2 regions of the Brevibacillus sp. GCM10020057 genome follow, and region 2 is predicted to be linked to the other one. Evidence: riboswitches for the same ligand, from Rfam matches in the RefSeq annotation. Region 2 holds a riboswitch; the other holds the start of a gene.
What was found. A riboswitch is a leader RNA that binds a small molecule or an ion and turns the genes downstream of it on or off. The one in region 2 is predicted to bind cyclic di-GMP.
Positions count from the first base shown of each region.

Region 1 (3,423 bases), on a different contig from region 2:
ATACCGTCATGCCGGGCTATACCCATCTGCAGCGCGCGCAGCCGGTCCTGTTCGGCTACCACCTGATGGCGTATGCGTCCATGCTGCAGCGTGACATCGAGCGCATGACCGAGACGTGGAAGCGCGTCAATGTCCTGCCGCTGGGAGCGGGTGCGCTGGCCGGGACGACATTCCCGATCGACCGGGCGTTCGTGGCGGAGCTGCTGCAATTCGACGGGATTTATCAAAACAGCATGGACGCTGTCAGCGACCGCGACTTCATCGTCGAGTTTTTGGCGGATGCGTCCCTTTTGATGACCCACCTCTCCCGTCTGTGCGAAGAACTGGTCATCTGGAGCAGCCAGGAGTTTTCCTTCGTGGAGCTGGACGATGCGTTCTGCACGGGCTCCAGCATCATGCCGCAAAAGAAAAACCCGGATGTCGCCGAGCTGGTGCGCGGAAAAACAGGCCGCGTCTACGGCAATCTCCTTGGCCTGTTGACGGTGCTCAAAGGCTTGCCGCTGGCGTACAACAAAGACATGCAGGAAGACAAGGAAGGCATGTTTGATACCGTAGCGACCATTCATGGCGCGCTGGCTCTTTTGACGCCGATGATCCAGACGATGCAGGTCAAAACCGAGCGGATGCGCCAGGCGGTGACCAACGACTTCTCGAATGCGACAGACCTGGCTGACTACCTCGTGCGCAAAAACATGCCGTTCCGTCAGGCGCATGAAGTGGTAGGCAGGACAGTTCTGTACTGCATCGAGCACCAAAAGTACTTGCTCGACCTGTCGCTGGAGGAGCTGCAGAGCTTTTCCGATGTGATCGGCGAGGATGTGTACGAAGCACTCGCGGTCGAGACTGTGGTCAATGCCCGCAACGTGCTCGGCGGTACTGCCCGCAATCAGGTCGAGGCGCAGATCGAGTGGTATCGCAAAAAGCTGTTGGAAACTCATGCGTGGGTGGACGAAAACAGCCAAAAGGTCATGATCGAGTCTTTGATTGACGTCGGTTCTCCGGCGTAGTTTAGCCACCCTGTCATAAATGAACAAGCGGTGAGGCAATTTGCCTGACCGCTTGTTCAATGTGCACCTCTCTTCCTGAGCTTCCTGAAAATCGACAAAAGGAGAAAATAAGGGACTATGGGAATGGAGAAAGAGGACTCGAATCGTGAAAAAATAAGTCGAATTATAGGGATTATTGACTATAGTCTCTCTTTGTTATACGATGATCTCAATTCCAGTATTTATGAATTTAATATGATAGGCAAACTTATCGAAAGGTAAGGACGCAAAGCTACGGGTCTAAAGTTGTTAAACTATGATCGCCGGGTTGCCGTGACATATTTCTATTGGACAGATAGAACTATTCGGATACCCGAATAGTTTTTTTTGGAGCTCCCGATTTTCAAAATTTGACAAAACACAGATACGTAGCTGAGATCAAACAAGGAGGAGTTCAGATGAAACGGTTGAGAGAAAAGTTTCGCAGTCTCCAAATCAGGTTTTTGGGATTATTTGTGGTCATCCTGGTTGTTCAACTTGTTTTTTCAATGTTTATGATCAACAGTTTCAAAAAGGTCATACAGCAGGACGAAGTAACCAAATCAAAAAACTTCCTGGAAAGCAAGACGGATTTGATTGGATCAGAGTTTGGCAAAATTGGACTGGTAGGAAAGCTGGCAAGCTCGACATTTGAACAAAGATTGCAAGAAATGAACGGGATTTCCGATGAATTGCTTGAGAGCGCTTTTCAACAGAAATATTTGATGGCAAATGGCTTGTACGGTCTGGATGATTATGTGGCGAAAACAAAGCTTGATATTGGGAACGCCCGCATCGATAAAGGACCAATCACCCTCGAACAGAAGAAAATCATCATGGCGTCGGAATCATTTGATGGGCTGTTTGCCACCATCAAGAAAACCATTCCTGAATCCCAATGGTACTATTTTACGACAGAAGGCAATTTCCAAAAAATTTATCCTTTTGTAGATAACAAAGAGGGGAAATACGTCACCAGCAAGTCGAGAGAAAACGCATTCTACACGATCGCCCGTCCTGAAAACAACCCCGGTAAAGAGGTCGTTTGGACTGAGCCATACAAGGATGACCTCGGCAGCGGCATGATGGTGACAGCATCCATCCCGATTTATGCGCAAGATAAGTTCTACGGAGTATTTTCCGTCGATATTTCGCTGAGTGGCATCGAAAAAGTAGCAAGCTCGTTCACGAGAGAAGATGGATCGCATGCAATCGTAGTAGATTCCGGCAAGAATATTTTGACTGGCGCAACTAATCCTGCAGAAAAAGACAAGCAGAGTACGCTGGAAACAGATATTAAGGACCCGGAAGCCAAAGCCTGGATGGAAAAGGTTATCAGCGAAAAGAAAGATTCGGATCTGTTCCATGATTCCGTGGACTACATTCTGGCGAAGAAGATCGCTTCTACGGGCTGGTATATCTTCATGTATATCCCGACCGACACCATTGAACATGCAGCAAATGAATCGACGATGCTTGTGATTTGGGTCATTGCTTTCTTTATCGTAGGTATCCTCGTCATCCTGGTTTATATGTCCAAACGCCTGAAGGCACTGCGTGTGGTGCGCGACCGCTTGGGCATCATTGCTTCTGGCGGTGGAGACTTGACCGGACGTATTCATGTTTCCGGTAGCGATGAAATTCGCCAGTTGGCTGACATGTTCAACGATTATCTGGATCAGTTGGAAAGTATGATTGCGAATATTAAACGCGCAGCTTCTTCTGTCGTTTCCTATTCCAACCAACTGGAAGAAAATATCCAGACCAGCTCCAATTACATAAACGGTATCAACCAAAAGAGTCATGATGTTCTCAATGAGTCTACAAATATTTCGGCCGTTACCGAAGAATTGAGCGCAGCTGTGGAAGAGATCGCGGCTACGACGAGAGACAACCTGTCTACTCTGGACAAACTCGTAAATGAAGTGATGCAAATCAAGACACTGTCTGAGAACTCTGAAGGTGTTGCCAATAAAGCGTTGAGTGGCATGGAAAACATCGAGAGCGAAGTGACAAAATCTGTAGACATCACAAAACAGCTGGAAGAAAGCATGAAACGCATTCGCGAAATTGTGACCACGATGACAGATATCAGCTCACAAACCAACCTGCTCGCTTTGAACGCCTCCATTGAGGCAGCGCGTGCAGGTGAAGCAGGGAAAGGGTTCTCCGTGGTTGCAGAAGAGGTGCGGAAGCTCGCGGAAGAGTCGAAGAAAAGCTCTGACAACATCAATGAGATTATTGGCGAGCTGCAATCGTCTCTGCGTGAAACCATTGAGGCTTTGACGAATCAGAGCGATATTATCATGCAGGAGAAGCAAAACGTTCTGTCTCTGATCAAACATATGTCCGAGATCAAAGGTTCGATTGAGACTTCTTCGGAACAGATCAACACGTT
Region 1 covers NZ_JBHUJW010000018.1:33,523-36,945, reverse strand. Annotated here, with positions in the region: gene argH (argininosuccinate lyase) at 1-1,007, shown strand, start outside; cyclic di-GMP riboswitch class I at 1,238-1,322, shown strand; gene ACFSO0_RS05170 (methyl-accepting chemotaxis protein) at 1,445-3,423, shown strand, end outside.
Region 1: another riboswitch for cyclic di-GMP. It lies ahead of ACFSO0_RS05170 (methyl-accepting chemotaxis protein); the one in region 2 lies ahead of folE (GTP cyclohydrolase I FolE).

Region 2 (3,423 bases):
CCGCCAGTACGAGATCGAATACGGCAAGGAAGCAGTGGAAAATTTCCTCGATGCGTGCCTGGCGATTCAGGAGCACATCGACCCGAGCCTGCTGCGACCCAAGCTGCGCTGGAAACGCGAACCGGAGGAGCCTGCGAAAAGAAGCAAACCGGAACGCCACTCGCCGTACGACGATCTGTGGGGGCTGGACGGCCAGGAAAAGCAAGCCGAGAGCGAGCCGGCAAAGCCAGTGCGCAAATTCCCGCCCGAGCCGGAAAAAGACCTGCTGCTGTTCATCATGGAGTACAGCACCGTCCTGGAGGATTGGCAGCGGGACGTGCTGACGATCATCCGCGACGAGATGCTCTACTTCTGGCCGCAGCTGGAGACGAAGATCATGAACGAAGGCTGGGCGACCTACTGGCACATGCGCATCCTGCGGGAAATGGAACTGACGGAGGCAGAGACCATCGATTTCGCCAAGCTGCATTCCTCTGTCATCCAGCCGTCTGCAACGAGCATCAACCCGTATCATTTGGGGCTGAAAATTTTTGAGGACATCGAACGGCGCTGGGATCATCCGACCAAGGAGGAGCAGGAGCGATTCGGCCGCAAGCCCGGGGAGGGACGCGCAAAAATTTTCGAGGTGCGCGAGCTGGAATCGGACATCAGCTTCATCAGCAACTTTCTGACGAAGGAACTGGTGAACGACCTGGATCTGTACATGTTCGGCAAGCAGGGCAATGATTGGGTCGTCACGGATAAACAATGGGAGCAGGTGCGGGACGGCTTGGCGGGTGCACGGGTCAACGGCGGCTTCCCGTACCTGATGGTCCACGACGGAGATTATTTGCGGTCGGGCGAGCTGCTGTTGAAGCATCATTTCGAGGGGCTGGAGCTGGATGTGAAGTACGTGGAAAAAACGCTGCCGTACCTCTATTCACTATGGGGGAAAAGCGTCCATCTGGAGACAGTCATCGAGGATCGCCAGGTCTTGTTTACGTACGATGGCAAGAAAGTGCACCGCCGTTTTTTGTGAGGTGCCGGCATAGAGCCGCAAGCTCGGGGAGTGAACCGGGTTTGCGGCTTTTGCTGTCGAAGGAGACTATACGATTTGGCAGAGCATCGGGTAATACAACGAAAAATCCGGATGCAGATGGAAAGCGCGGGTCCTACTATATATTATGAAAATTATTCTTTTGGCTTAGTGATATATTAGTTGGCAAATTTGTTTTAATTTACTAGTTGACGGAATGATTATTACATGAATTGGTGATTTCAGGATTGAAATGAATCAAAAACGAAGGTAGAATAATGAAAAAGAGATTCGACAAAATCAGTCAAAATTTCTATTTACACGATATTTTTTGGTTAATTAGTCTTATGTACATGAATGATAAGTAGGTCTATTTGCTTGGGGAAGCGAAGCGGTATGAAGAGGAAATAACAACTCATGCCAGTGTAAAACCAGACGTCTTTCCAGGTAATATGGAACTGGGACAAAAGTCGCAAGAATGTCTGAAATTGTTGAATAATAATTGAATATGTCGAATGTTGACATCATTATTAATCGTCAACAGAAATTCCTTATGAAAAATGGCAAACCCATTGAAAGATGGGGACGCAAAGCCACGGGTCTAAAGCAGGAAACGCTATGATAGCCGGGTTGCCGAATTGGGAATGGGTATTTGTAAAAAATCCAGTCCTTAAATCGGACTGGATTTTTAATTTAATAGAGGGGGTCTTGCTATGAAGCCGCTAGCAACGAGCAACTTGATCCAGAACGATGTCATCGAAGAAGGCATTCGCAATATTTTGAAGGAAATAGGCGAAGACCCGGAACGCGAGGGGCTTTTGGATACCCCGAAACGAGTTGCAAAAATGTACCGGGAAGTTTTTTCCGGGGTAGGGGTAAATCCTGAGACGGCATTGACCACTACGTTTGAAGAACAGTATGACGGCATCATTACGGTAAAGGATATTAGCTACTATACGTTTTGCGAGCACCATATCATCCCTTTTTACGGTAAGGCACATATTGGATACATACCAGATGGAAGAATCGTAGGGTTAAGCAAATTTGCCAGATTGGTGGAACTCGTGTCCCAACGGCCGCAGGTGCAGGAGAGAATGACGACGCAAATTGCTGATGCCATACGGAATGTGCTGAACCCAAAAGGAGTGATCGTGACGGTGGAAGGGACTCACCTGTGCATGTGCGCGAGAGGGATCAAAAAACCAGGCACAGTTACCGTGACGACGGTGAAAAAGGGATTGTTTGCCGAAAATACGGCGCTATGTGAAGAGTTTGAACGCTCCCTTGCAAGGCAATAGAACGCAAAGATCAGCAAATGCAAAGAACCTGCCAGACAAGGAGGTCAAACGTGCTCTATTTATCGCGAAGAATCGATTTTTCGGCCACTCATGTCTATCGTGTACCCGTGTGGAGTGATGAAGAAAATCGCCGCGTATTCGGCCGCTGCAATAATCCGAGCGGACACGGGCATGATTACAGACTCGAAGTAATGGTCAAAGGGCCTTTGAACGAGAAAACGGGCATTGTGATCAATACGACTGCGATTAAAGAAATGGTCACATCGTTTGTAGAAGAGGAGCTGGACGGGAAATTTCTGGATCGGGAGCATCCCTTTTTTCAGCAACACATTCCAACCACGGAAAACCTGGTCAATTATATCTGGGGTTCTCTTGAAAATCGGTTTGAAGGTTGCGAATTGCATCGGATTCGATTGCATGAAAACCATTATTTGTCTGCAGAAAGGGAGGGTGGTTCCATGACCAGACTTACACGCAAATATCATTTTTGTGCGGCACATCGCTTGGACAGCAAATATCTGTCTCCGGAGGAAAATCTGGCGCTGTTCGGAAAATGTAACAATCCGCATGGTCACGGACACAACTATTACCTTGATGTAACGGTCCAGGGAGAACCTGACCCGATCACTGGAATGATTATCAACCTGTCTGAACTGGATGAGATCGTCGAGACTGTCGTCCTGAATAAATTTGACCACAAACATTTGAATCTGGATACGGAAGAATTCAAGGATTTGAACCCGACATCGGAGGTGGTTGCGATGGTGATTTATAACATGTTGCATCCGCATCTTCCGCAACTGCATAAGATCGGTCTTTGGGAAACCGAAAAAAATTATTTTGAGTTTTTCGGAACGGGTGAGCAATCATGATTGATTTTGGGCAGCTCAGAGGAAGGACAATCGCAATTACCGGCGCGTCCAAAGGGATTGGGAAAGCAACAGCGGTGTTTTTGGACCAACTGGGAGCCAATCTTGTTCTTGGGGCAAGAAATGAAAACGGATTAAAGTCTGTTGCTTCCCAAATGCATTCAAATCCCCTGGTGATGTCTTTGGATGTTACAGATGAAAGCTCTGTTCGCCGTTTTGCGGGACAAGCCATATCGACATA
Region 2 covers NZ_JBHUJW010000044.1:61,878-65,300, forward strand. Annotated here, with positions in the region: gene ACFSO0_RS19660 (SpoVR family protein) at 1-1,018, shown strand, start outside; cyclic di-GMP riboswitch class I at 1,568-1,653, shown strand; gene folE (GTP cyclohydrolase I FolE) at 1,729-2,313, shown strand; gene ACFSO0_RS19670 (6-carboxytetrahydropterin synthase) at 2,364-3,185, shown strand; gene ACFSO0_RS19675 (SDR family oxidoreductase) at 3,182-3,423, shown strand, end outside.